DNA from 4 places in the Lysinibacillus sp. NPDC097868 genome. Region 4 is predicted to be linked to each of the others. Evidence: riboswitches for the same ligand, from Rfam matches in the RefSeq annotation. Region 4 holds a riboswitch; each other region holds the start of a gene.

Region 1 (3,266 bases), 930 kb from region 4:
TGAATGGATTCCTGTTGAAAAACGAGCACAGACGCACGTTTTATATACAGTCCATAGTCAGCCAATTGATCCCGAAAAAAACGATAACTACGTACGCCAGTTTTCTGAATTAGCTGAAGCCATTTCAAAAACAGTTCAAATTGATAACTGGCATATTACATATCGAAGTGGTCATGGGAAAGGTGACTGGCTAGGTCCAAATGTAAAAGATACGATTAATTCATTGCAAGGCGAGGGTGCTCAAGGTATCGTCACATGTGAGCTCCTTTCTCTATCAGCGGATATTGAGTCCTATTTTGAAGTCGGATATGAATGTCATAGATTATGTGAGGAACTTCAAGTTGAATTTGCCCAATCCGAGTTTCCGGGTGATAGCTATGATACCATTCAAGCTTTAGCTGCAATTGTGGAATCCTTTATTCCAGCTCATAACTGAGCTAGTTGGTATCTTTACATGTAGACTTTCTTAAATTAAATTGCCATCTGATGTCGAGATTTCATTGATGTCAGATGGCTATTCGTTTTTAATCAGAAAAGCAAACGAGTACAAAAGAACAAAGAAGGGTTAGATCGCTCTACAAAAATAGTATAAATGAAATCTAACAGACGGCAGATTCTTTTTAAAATCTTTTTTCTGGATAAAGTAAAAGAAATGTATGGTAGTAATAGGGCTTACGATAGTGGCTAAAATGGTTTAACAGATATAAACTTATATTAAGAAGTTTATATTATATATCATCTTCAGTTTAATATAGGCTGCAGTAGGTAGCATAATAATTCCTTGAGATTCTATGAATAGTCGTCATGTAAATCAAGCTATAATTCTTTGGAACTACTGACTATACTGTTTATTATGCTTAACTAGCTAGTTGTTTTCATTTATTAACAGTTTGTTAATCCTAAAGAATATAATGAAAAGTTACACTATAAAGAATTCACTTTTCTGGATTTACTTTTTACTTGAAGGATGGTACACTTAATTGTGTTCAATAACAATATATTGTGTTCGTTTTATGTAGGTACTACTATATGTAGTTTAATAGGGAAGTTCGGTATATCCGACGCTGTCCCCGCAACTGTTAAGCTGACGATGATTTAATCCACTGTGCATTGGTATGGGAAGGATATCAGAGAATGAAGCAAAGCCAGGAGACCTGCCTATAATAAAACAAATCAACCTTTCTTCGGGGAATAAGAAATGGGGACGTGACTATTATTTTGCTTTTTTACGTTTCTAACTTAGGCTGTCTCTCCCAAGAGATAGCCTTTTTATATTATGAAAAGAGGGAATTTAAAATGAAACTTTATACTAAAACTATATGCCCAAAATGTCTTTGGGTCAAATCGGAATTACAACGCGCAGGACTTGAGGCAGAAATTGTGAATATTGATCATGACGAACAAGCAAAGCAAAAAATTATGGACGCAGGCTTTTTAAGTGTGCCTGTTCTTGAAGTAAATGACACATTTATAGGAGATGTCAAAGAAATTGTTTCTCAAATTGAGATGATTGCAATATGATCGTTTATGCCAGTCGTACAGGTAATGTGCGAAGTATTGTTACTAAATTAGATGGTGAATCAATTGAAATATATGATGGATTATTGTTGACTGAGCCCTATCTTTTAATAACATACACAGACGGCTTAGGTGATATTCCTGCAAAAGTAGCCCGCTTCTTAGAGCAAAACAGGGAATTTTGCAAGGGAGTAGCTGTTAGTGGTAACAGTAATTTTGGGCACCATGTGTTTGGCGGAGCTGGTGAGAAAATTGCAGAAGCCTATCAGGTCCCCCTAGTATGTAAATTAGATTTACGGGGATATCAGGCTGATTATGAAGTCATACAAATGTTTTATGAAACGAGGGTGAAGGGATGAAAACATACTTAAAGCTTAATAATGAGGTGCTTAATCGCTATAGCACGACAGGTCAATTAGAGCTTGAAAAGGACCGTGAAGCAACACGCCGTTATTTTTTAGAATATGTAAATGTGCGTCTACGTTATTTTATTGATATTGAAGAAAAAATTCGCTATTTAGTTGAAGAGGGTTACTATGAGAAACAATTTATCGACATGTATGATATAGATTTTATTAAACATCTATACAAAAAAGCATACGATTACAATTTCCGCTTCCCTTCTTTTATGAGTGCGAGTAAATTTTATGATAGCTACGCAATGAAAAGTCGTGACGGAGAAGAAATTTTAGAAAAATATGAGGATCGTATTGTTATTATTGCTTTATATTTAGCACAAGGGAACACTGTCTTAGCAGAACGTTCTGTTGAGGCAATGATGGAAGCGTACCAACCAGCCACGCCAACCGCATTAAATAGTGGGAAAAAAGCACGTGGCGAATTAGTAAGCTGCTTTAAACTATCAATGGACGACTCAATGAATAGTATTGCTGAAAATATTGGTTATTGTTTGGAGCTATCACGCCTTGGCGGAGGCGTGGGGGTAAACTTAACAGATTTACGTCCATTAGGTGACCCAATTAAAGAAATTTTAAATCGTGCAAGTGGTGTTATCCCGGTTGCGAAACTTTTAGAAAATTCTTTTAGCTATTCGAACCAGCTTGGACAACGAAACGGCTCTGGCGTTGTCTATCTAAATATTTTCCACGCAGATATAGAAAATTTTATTTCATCGAAAAAGCCAAATGCGGATGATAAAATCCGTCTTGCAACGCTATCAACAGGTATTATTATTCCAAGTATTTTCTTTGAACTTATGAAACGTGATAAAGATATTGTGTTGTTTAGTCCATATGATATTTATAAAGAATATGGTAAACGGATGTCTGAAATCTCAATTACTGAGATGTATTACGAGTTATTAGATAACCCGAATATCCGTAAGATTAAACGCTTGAATGCGCGTAGACTTTATACAGAAGTGAAAAAAGCACAATTTGAATCAGGCTATCCTTTCGAAATTTTCGATGATAATGTCAACGATGTACACCCACTCAAAAATATAGGTCGTGTAAAAATGTCGAACCTATGTACAGAAATTCTACAAGTACAGGAAACAAGTATAATTACTGACCAAAATGAACCAAATGAATACGGGCTGGATGTATCGTGTAACCTAGGTTCAATTGATATTCATGCCGCAAGTAAAGTAAATGATTTTGGAACATTAGTTGATACCGCAATGCATTTATTAACGAATGTGTCGCAAATGACGAACATCACGAATGTACCGCCTGTAGCTAAAGCAAATAAGCTAATGCATTCGGTAGGGCTTGGTTGTATGAATT
Region 2 (3,266 bases), 300 kb from region 4:
CGCTGATAGCCACGCGGTGTAATCATTTTATTGTCATAGAAAAATGTCGATGAATTTCCAATTATAACTGTAGTTAACATGCCGATATCATGCTCGAGCATCTCTGCTAAAGTTGTCATCGTTATCTCCTGACGATCTCGGTAGGCACTTTTCACTAGTCCTACAGGTGTATCCGGTGATCGATATTCTAGTAAAATCCGTTGTGCTTCTACAATCTGACGTGTACGGCGACCACTTTTTGGGTTATATAAAGCAATTACAAAATCAGCCATCGCCGCAGCTTCAACACGCTTTGCTATTAAATTCCAAGGTGTTAAATGATCACTTAAACTAATCGTGCAAGAATCATGCATAATCGGTGCGCCTAGCAAACTTGCACACGAATTAATAGCAGAGATCCCTGGTACAATTTCGACTTCAACCCCAGTCGCTTCCGTCCAACCAAGCTCAATTAGTACTTCATATACAAGTCCAGCCATCCCGTATACGCCTGAGTCACCACTCGAAATAACAGAAACGATATTTCCGGCCTCCGCTTGACGTACCGCTTCTTGTGCTCGTGACACTTCTTCAGTCATACCAGTACTAACAATCGACTTCGCACTTACTAAATCTTGAATGAGCTCCACATACGTTTTATAACCGATAATAAATTCACTTTGTTGCAATGCCTCTACAGCACGTGTCGTAATATGTTTGAAATCCCCAGGTCCAAAGCCTACAACAAAAATCTTTCCTTTTTGCGCCATTTTTTACCCCTCTTTCACCTTGTCGATGCCTTTAATGGCTGTTGTTTGCGGGGTACGTTGCAACGTACCTTCTGTCAGTGTAAAAACATGCTCACTATGTAAAGAATCATGGTTTAAATCTTGTACAAGTGTTCTACCATGCTCAACTGTTGGTACACGATACCAATTTCCCTGTGGATACGCGATCACAACACAAGCATCTTTACATCTGCCATTACAACGCGTTCTTGTCGTATGTATTTCCTTATCGAGTGCTAATTTCTCTATTTCGTCTCGAATTGCGAGCGTAATTTCCTCAGCCTCTTTTTTCATGCAACTACTACCATTACAAATAAAAAGATGGGTTTTCATGCCCTCTAAATTCCAAGTTGTCATTGTTTTTCTCCCCTCATTCTTCTTTTAGGAAAAAGAAAAAACCTTTACTCGATATCGAAGAGTAAAGGTTTTATAGAAGCCAAAATAAAAACGAATATATACGTATCCGCTCTCGCTTCACTTCTCCCTCCGAAAAGTTTGCATGTCATCAACTAAGCAGGTTTCCTGACTTAAGCTTCTTCTTACTTTCGCGCCTTCCCAAGTCTTCAGTGGCATTGCGATTTCATCAGCTATTACAGTAGCGGGGGCTGTACCGGGTTTACACCGATTTCCCTATTATCTCGAAGTATTTCGAGCACTTAATGATGGATTTATATTTAAATTTTGAAATGAAATGTTAATAAAACGAATATAAAACTGTTTCTATCATAGCCTATTATTTTTATACTTTTCAACATTTCTTTTTTATTTATTAGATTTTTAATAAAATTTCAACAAATATTTCATTGAAATTGATCGATTTTTCCTTACATTTATCTGAATTTTCTAGATTGTTATTCTTTTTAAAAAAACTTTTTACAAAAAAAGGATAGCTTCTGATTGGAAAAACATGTTACACTTCTTCGTGAAAACTCACAACTTCATCTTTTTTCGGTGCGAAGTGTATACATTTCGCTTAAAAGGGAAGCCGGTTCAAGTCCGGCGCGGTCCCGCCACTGTACTAGGGAATTTTATAGAAAATGTCACTGTCCATAGGACGGGAAGGCCTATAAAATGTTGAACTAAAGCCAGGAGACCTGCCGAGAAAATCGTGATCGTTTCAACCTACGAGGATAGGTGTGCGGCTTGGCAAATGACAATTCTATTTGCTTTTTCAGCTATGCACTTTTTCCGAAACGGAGAAGTGCTTTTTTATTGCGCACGCTACATTCGAAATTTACTGTTGAGGAGGAAAGGTATTGAAATTTTCTTTTTGGAAACTTAGTTATTTCTTAGTGGCTTTTTTACTAGTACCAAAACGAGCGTTTGCTATGCATATCATGGAAGGATTTTTGCCGATTGAATGGGCAATTTTTTGGTGGGTCATTTCGATTCCATTTATTATTTTAGGATTACGTTCTATTCGGAAAACAATTGATGAAAATCCTGAAACGAAAATGATATTAGGCTTATCGGGTGCATTTGCATTTGTCCTATCGGCACTGAAAATTCCATCAGTAACAGGAAGTTGCTCACATCCTACTGGCGTTGGTCTTGGTACAGTTCTTTTCGGACCATTAGCCATGAGTGTGATTGGAACAATCGTTTTATTATTCCAATCATTACTTTTAGCGCATGGTGGTATTACCACTTTAGGTGCGAATGCTTTCTCTATGGCAATTGTAGGACCAATTATTGCGTATTTTGTTTTTAAAGGTTCTCAAAAAATCGGTCTATCATTCTCTATTGCTGTCTTTTTTGCAGCGATGCTTGGGGACTTAGGTACATATGTTGTCACTTCAGTTCAATTAGCACTGGCTTTCCCTTCTGAAGTAGGAGGCTTTATGGCTTCATTCACAAAATTTGCAGGTATTTTTGCTTTAACGCAAATCCCTCTAGCAATTAGTGAAGGGATTTTAACAGTTATCGTTATGAATTTCTTAAAAAAATACAATGTGAGCGAATTAAAGGCACTACGTGTTTTCTCAGCAAAGGAGGCACATTAGGATGAAAAAGAATTTACTGCTACTAGCTGTCGTTGTACTTCTAGCAATCATCCCTCTTTTCGTACAAAAAGGTGCAGAATTCGGTGGTGCAGACGGAGAAGCTGAAGCTGCAATCGGTGAAATTAATGCAGAATATGAACCATGGTTTGAAAGCTTATGGGAGCCACCAAGTGGTGAAATCGAAAGCTTATTATTCGTATTACAAGCCGCGATTGGTGCTGGCTTTATTGGCTATTTCGTAGGTTATATGCGAGGCAAGCATAAGGAAGGTTAAGCGATGTTACTCATTGATAAGTATGCTTATATGAATAAACTAGCGTCCGTTCATCCGTTAGAAAAAATGACGTTTTCCTTGGGGTTACTGCTATTGTCGCTTATCGTGAGAGATGAACTTATTTCACTCATTACATTTATTGTAATGAGTGCTTTTATCATTTTAGGCGCTAAAATCCCTTTCCAATATTATGCGAAATTACTGCTGTTACCAGGATTTTTT
Region 3 (3,266 bases), on a different contig from region 4:
ACGTTCTGAAAGAATGAAGGTAGGGATAAATCATGGAAAAAGAGATTTTGCAACTTTTTAGTAATTTAACAGAGCGTGACCGTGAGATTGAATACGAGTCGTATAGAAAATTGATAAAAATTATGCAAGAACCAGTAGATTGGACATATGCTGTTTGGGAACAGCTTATTAAAGCCCTTACATATACAGATGGACATGCTCGTGCACGGGCAGCACAGTTTTTATGTGCATTAGCAGCAAAAAGTGACCCGGAAGAGCGTGTTCTGGATGATTTTTTAAAAATTTGGGCAGTAACATATGATGAAAAAACAGTAACAGCAAGGCATGCTCTTCAAGCAATTTGGCAAATTGGGCTTGCTGGACAAGTTCAAAGGGATCTAATTGTTTCGTATTTAGCGAAAAGGTTCCAAACATGTATCGATGAAAAGCAACCATCGCGTATTCGATATGATATTATTGTCTCCTTCAAGAAGTTGTTTGATGCTACGAATGATCAAAACTTACTGGATATTGCAAAGAGATTAATAGATGAAGAGCAGGATATAAAATACAAAAAGAAATATAAAACAGCCATCCGTTAAAATAGCGAGATGGCTATTTTTATGCCCAAGTGTGTTGTTTTGAAGAAAGGAAAGTTATTGATTATAATGAAAATAGGAGGATGGATTCAGTGTTTTGTAGGTCTTATATACTGATGTGAGCTATGGTATAAGTGAGAGCTAGAAACTATCTATAAAAAGGAAACACGTAAATATGCAACTGTATATAGCATAATAACAGTATAATTTTGTAAATTAGAAAGGGTCGAGAAAATGGGGATTTATAATTATTTAGTGAAAAAACCTAACGGTGAAATTTTATCAATGGAGACGTATCGAGGAAAGACAATGTTAATCGTCAACACCGCCAACCAATGTGATTTTACATATCAGTTTGAAGATTTACAAAAAATGTATAATAAATACGACAAGGAGAATTTCGTTGTTTTAGGTTTCCCGTGTAATCAGTTTGGGCACCAGAACCCAGAAGATGGAGTGGAGACAACGAAACTTTGCCAAATTAACTACGGGGTAACTTTCCCGATTTTTGAACTAGTTCAGGTTAATGGAGAAAAGACCCATCCGTTATTCAATTATTTAAAGCATGAAGTAGATTTTCGTGAATTCGGAAAAGTGAATATGCAGGAGAAGATGTTAGCTGAAGCTATTATCCAAATTGCACCTAGCTTTTTAGATGGACGTAACATTCGTTGGAACTTTACGAAATTTTTAGTAGATAATCAAGGTAATACAGTTGAGCGCTTTGAACCAACAGATTCACAATTAGATATTGAACAAGCTATTGAAAAAATTTTATAGCTAGCTATTTTAATCAGAATTTTTAGGCTGGAATAACAAATAGCTGATCACTATGTAGAAATAGTGCTAAGTTTTGTATAAATATATTCGAATATTCCACAATCTCACAACTACTCTTTCAAATCAATATATGATAAACTGCTAATCAAGTGAATAATTCTTGCAGAATAATGGTGCTAACTTTAGCATAATCGGGAATTCGGTGTAAAACCGAAGCTGTTTCCGCAACTGTAAGTACAAGAATCATAAAAAATGCCACTGTCGAAAAGGGAAAGTCCCAAGATGGGAAGGTTTTATGATATCGCTACTGCATTGGGTAGTGAGCTGTACGAGCCAGGAGACCGACCTTTATTTAATGTATAAAAACTCTTCGGAAGCTAGGAGGATATACGGCAAATACATAGGCAATGTCGCGTGAGGCGGCACTATATATGCTATTTTCGTCGTTCCCTAGGGAGCGGCGTTTTTTTATGCACCTTAAAGCAAAATATGTTCATGAAAGAAAGAAGGGACTAAGTATGAAAAAAGATGCCCGTTATTCTTGCTACCCGTTCATGCGTGAAAAAATATCTACTGTAGATTTTGAGATTCGTACGGATAGTTTAACAACTCATGTCGGTGTAGCATTGACGGCTGTAAAAGCTGAAGAAGTTGAAGTAGTGGCGACAGATCTATTGACTATTTTGCCAATGGCCTACCATGTAAATGGCTCAGTACGTGGCAAATTAGCGGTAACGGAAGAAGATTTGTTATGGCTTAGCGATCGCTATGATTTTTATGTGGGGCATGTAAAGGAAGAAATTCAGAACTTTGTTTTACCACAAGGTACGGGTGCTGCAACTGCGCTTCATTTATGTCGTAGTGAGGCAAAAAAATCATACCGTGTTCTACATAAAGTTTCTGAGGAAAGAGAAGTACCAGCCATCCTTTTCGATTACTTAGGATTATTGGCTAATGTATTTTTTGTAATGGCTGTATACATGAATCAACAGGCTGGAATTGCTGAAATTCCGTTTATAAGCAAGTCATATCCGATGAAGAAAAAGAAGGAGAATGTGTAAAGTGAAGAAACTATTTAATTTCCAATGGCTTACCGTGTTAATGTTAGCACTTGTATTGACAGGGTGCGGCACAGCAAATGAAGCAAAAAAGGACGATACATCAAAAGCAGGACAACAAGCTGAGCAAACAGGCTACAAAGTGACAGATGATCGCGATGTAGAAGTAGCCTTTGATGCAGTACCAAAAACGGTTGTGTCATTACAACCGAGTAACACAGAAATCCTATTTGCACTAGGTGTTGGCGATAAAGTTATTGGTGCAACTGAATATGATACGTACCCTGAAGAAGCGAAAGATATTGAACGTGTTTCTGATTCTGTAACATTCAACACTGAGCGAATTGTAGCATTAAAGCCAGATGTTGTCATAGCTTATTCAACAGGCAATGCCGAAACATTAGATGCGCTAAAAGGTCTTGAAGATGCAGGCGTAAAAGTATTTGCTATTCAATCAGCAGCATCATTTGAAGATGTATATGGAGATATTCAACAAATTGCTGAAGTGATGGGCGTTAAAGATAAAGGTGAGCAATTAAACGAAAATATTAAAGCAAAAATCGCGGATGTGCAAGCAAAAGTAAAAGGTGTAGAAACACCTAAAAATGTTTACTTAGAAATTAGCCCTAAGCCAGATATTTATACAACAGCAGCTGGTACTTTCCAACAAGAGATTCTTGATGCAGCGAATGTGAACAATGTATTTGGTGATCAAACAGGATGGGTAAAAGTTTCTGAGGAAGATGTTATTGCGAAAAATCCTCAAGTTATTTTAACAACAGTAAACTATGTAGAAGACTCAGTAGGAGAAATCCTTGGGCGTGATGGATGGAATACAATTACTGCTATT
Region 4 (3,266 bases):
CGACTTATCATAAAAATGATGCCAGCGAAATAGTTGATGAAAGATAGTCTCATCTATAAAAGCAACTAGCCCCATCCCAAATAGAAACCCTGACAATAAATTACGGCTTACATAAACTTGTTTATTTTTATGATTGTTAATTATGGTCATACCTTCCCCCCTACATTTAGATTTTCGTCCTTATCATTCCCTATTTTTTAATATTTTAATCTAACGTTACGCTAAAACTCCCCCTTTAAAGACATTATTTTTAACAACTAAATCCTTACCTAGTCATCTATTGTTTCCATTAAAAAAGAGCTAGCTAGAGCTACCTCTTTGCTTTCATTCAGTTGTTTATAAGGACATCGCTCCAAAGGCAGAAATCATCAATGGCGGAAAATCACTCTTTCTATAATGCTTGCCAATATTCAGCGCTATTTGTTCTACGATAAAATTTATGGAAAGGTTCATTTGGTCGGGCGTGTTTCTGATAAAGCCTGATAATTTGTTGTAGAAAGCTTTCTATTTTTTGTACTGAAACCCTTTTAGCGAATAGTGTACCTGCCTTTGCATTGGCCCCCATCGGCACGGCGCCTAAGTAAACATCGAAGCTATCCTTTTGATAAACAAGCCCAATATCATCATATACAGCATTATAGCAAGCCGATGCACAGCCATTAATATTTAAGCGTAGTCTAGAAGGTACCGTTTCTTCCTGCAAAGCTTCGTATAGTTGTTCTGTTATTTCGGCAGCCTCCATTTTACCTCCATCACAAAAATCACATGCTTTTATCGCTACGATAGGACCTTGCTTTGCAATATATAAGCCTTCTTCTTGAAGCTCGCTTATAATTTCATTCAATTTTATAGTTGGGACTGTCAAAAGAATACTATAGGAGGCCGAGTATTTAATTGCGCCACTTTCACCTACAACCTCAGCAATTTTTTGAAATTGAGCTGGTGTATAATGCTTATTGATAATACCTGGACTTACTGCAAGGCGTGTAAAATTCCCATTTGTATTTAGTTTTTCAAATGTTCGATCTGGTGTATTGGAACGAAAGGCATTCATTGTTTGTTCTCCTTATGAAAAAAAGCTAGCAAGTTGCTAGCTCTTTCGATTATTATTTAAAAGTTTTCAGGATAAAATCCTTTTGCTAAAATTTCAATAGCCTCTGCAGCACGAACCCCTTCTGAAGCTGCTGAAAGTGGTAAAATGACAAAGCGTTCATTTTTCACAGCATCTGTTTCTTTTAATGCTGGATCACTTTTTAGGAATTTCATTTTGTCTTCTGCAGTTTGGGAACCATAATCAATTACGACAATGACTTCAGGGTTGCGTTCAACTGTTTCTTCTTTAGATACCGTTGTCCAACCCGATTCAACATCGCCAAAAATGTTTTTACCGCCAGCAACTGTGACAAGTTCATCCATAAAGTTTTGTGCAGCTGTAAAGACTTCCTTGTCCCCACTATCGTAAACTAGAACACGTAATTCTTTTTCACCTTGTGGCAACTTTGCGCGAACAGCATCAACATCCTTTGTCATCTGCTCAATTAATGCCTCTCCACGGTCTTCAAAGCGGAAGATTTTTGCAATATTCCGGATATCGGTAAATATATCCTCCAACGTTGGTTTTGTAATACTTGAAGAAGTATGTAAATATGTGTGAATACCAAGTGCTTCTAACTCTTCTGGTGTACCAACACCCTTTTCGCTAAAGCCACTTTTCCACCCAGCGTATAAAAAATCCGCTTCACTATCAATTACTTGTTCTTTTGTCGGGTACTGCTCCGCTATCACTGGTACTTTATCGTAAGCTGCTTGTAAAGGCTCATAAATTTTATCATCTAAATAGGCAGTACCAACCATTGAATCTTCTAAACCTAATGCTAGCATTATTTCTGTGACGTGCTGATTTAAGCTAATCGCCTTTTTAGGAGCTTCTGTATAAACTTGTGTCGTATCGTTATTATCAATTGTTACTTCTTTTGCCTCTGCTTGTGCTGGTTCAATGTTTTCACTTTGTGAAGCTGATTCTGAATCATCCTTTGCACTACAAGCACCTAAAATGCTCAATAGTGCAATTGTAAGAACTAGCCACATGCCTTTCCATTTGTTCATGTTTGTTTCTCCTTTAGTTTGTAATTTTTCATCTTTATAGTAAGAAATCAATGACTTCTTTGCTACTGATCACGAGCATTTCTTGACGTTTCATTTCCTAGTAAAAACATGAATTGCTGTTTAATGCTACGGTTCCTGCTTAATCTACGGTCTTTCAAAATGGACACAAAAAACCCTCTTGTTTCCAAGAGGGCGACATAGTGAAAAAATGGTTATTCAACCAATCACTATCCCCATCCTCGTGGTGTTAAGTAAAATAATATATATTGGCAGGTATCCTGGCTTAGGTTCAACGTTTATACGTCTTCCCATAGTTAAACTACAGTGACTGTGTTGTATAAACTCCCCATTTACAGTTGCGGGACAGCATCGGATTTACACCGATTTCCCTTTTAAGCAAATGATATAAACCATTTGCACCAATATATAGAAGTATTAAGTTATAAAAATAGCCTAGCAGAAGTAATTTTTGTTTTCAATCACACAAAAAAATCCATAACTAATAATTATGAATAATCGACCACTATTCAAACATAAACGAGAACTATTCTACTTGAAATGTTTTTTAGCACTATCTGTTACAATAAGAATATAGGAAAAATAGAAATGAGGATTTTTTATGTATAAAACGATTGGTGTGCTCGCACATGTCGATGCAGGAAAGACAACCTTTTGTGAACAACTACTATTCCATACGAACAGTATTCAAACGCGCGGAAGAGTCGATCACCAAGATACTTTTTTAGATAATCATACTATCGAACAAGCTCGTGGTATTACCATTTTCGCGGAACAAGGACGGATGCAAATTGGTGATGATACATACACACTAATCGACACACCTGGGCATGTCGACTTTTCACCAGAGATGGAACGCGCCATTCGTGTAATGGATTACGCCATTATTATCGTAAGCGCTGCTGAGGGTGTACAAGGTCATACTGAAACCGTGTGGCAATTGCTACGCCAATACAACGTACCAACCTTCTTCTTTATTAATAAGATAGATCGTGAAGGCGCTAATGTAGATGGAGTTATGATGCAGCTTCGAAATGAATGTTCAAACGACGTACTTTTAATAGACGATCCATTGCGTGCAGATAAAGTCCAGAGCCACATTGCTGAGTGGCTAGCTGAACGTGATGAACAACTACTCGATG

Evidence for each region. Region 4 has a riboswitch for cobalamin ahead of ACIQXJ_RS06760 (ABC transporter substrate-binding protein). Riboswitches for the same ligand answer to the same signal wherever they lie in the genome.
Region 1: it holds a riboswitch for cobalamin, as region 4 does, so the genes downstream of both, ACIQXJ_RS11455 (glutaredoxin family protein) here and ACIQXJ_RS06760 (ABC transporter substrate-binding protein) in region 4, are expected to answer to the same signal.
Region 2: it holds a riboswitch for cobalamin, as region 4 does, so the genes downstream of both, ACIQXJ_RS05145 ((2Fe-2S) ferredoxin domain-containing protein) here and ACIQXJ_RS06760 (ABC transporter substrate-binding protein) in region 4, are expected to answer to the same signal.
Region 3: it holds a riboswitch for cobalamin, as region 4 does, so the genes downstream of both, ACIQXJ_RS19900 (hypothetical protein) here and ACIQXJ_RS06760 (ABC transporter substrate-binding protein) in region 4, are expected to answer to the same signal.

What each region holds. Positions count from the first base shown of each region.
Region 1 is NZ_JBIWBS010000001.1:2,308,298-2,311,563, reverse strand. It holds gene ACIQXJ_RS11460 (ferrochelatase) at 1-436, shown strand, start outside; cobalamin riboswitch at 1,001-1,176, shown strand; gene ACIQXJ_RS11455 (glutaredoxin family protein) at 1,297-1,521, shown strand; gene nrdI (class Ib ribonucleoside-diphosphate reductase assembly flavoprotein NrdI) at 1,518-1,877, shown strand; gene nrdE (class 1b ribonucleoside-diphosphate reductase subunit alpha) at 1,874-3,266, shown strand, end outside.
Region 2 is NZ_JBIWBS010000001.1:1,077,554-1,080,819, reverse strand. It holds gene cobJ (precorrin-3B C(17)-methyltransferase) at 1-749, opposite strand, end outside; gene ACIQXJ_RS05145 ((2Fe-2S) ferredoxin domain-containing protein) at 753-1,124, opposite strand; cobalamin riboswitch at 1,263-1,442, opposite strand; cobalamin riboswitch at 1,700-1,883, shown strand; gene ACIQXJ_RS05140 (energy-coupling factor ABC transporter permease) at 2,024-2,770, shown strand; gene ACIQXJ_RS05135 (energy-coupling factor ABC transporter substrate-binding protein) at 2,772-3,044, shown strand; gene cbiQ (cobalt ECF transporter T component CbiQ) at 3,048-3,266, shown strand, end outside.
Region 3 is NZ_JBIWBS010000004.1:160,453-163,718, forward strand. It holds gene ACIQXJ_RS19890 (hypothetical protein) at 33-581, shown strand; gene ACIQXJ_RS19895 (glutathione peroxidase) at 813-1,358, shown strand; cobalamin riboswitch at 1,513-1,722, shown strand; gene ACIQXJ_RS19900 (hypothetical protein) at 1,877-2,419, shown strand; gene ACIQXJ_RS19905 (ABC transporter substrate-binding protein) at 2,421-3,266, shown strand, end outside.
Region 4 is NZ_JBIWBS010000001.1:1,375,802-1,379,067, reverse strand. It holds gene ACIQXJ_RS06770 (DUF2243 domain-containing protein) at 1-150, opposite strand, end outside; gene ACIQXJ_RS06765 (precorrin-3B methylase) at 392-1,054, opposite strand; gene ACIQXJ_RS06760 (ABC transporter substrate-binding protein) at 1,111-2,106, opposite strand; cobalamin riboswitch at 2,358-2,545, opposite strand; gene ACIQXJ_RS06755 (GTP-binding protein) at 2,726-3,266, shown strand, end outside.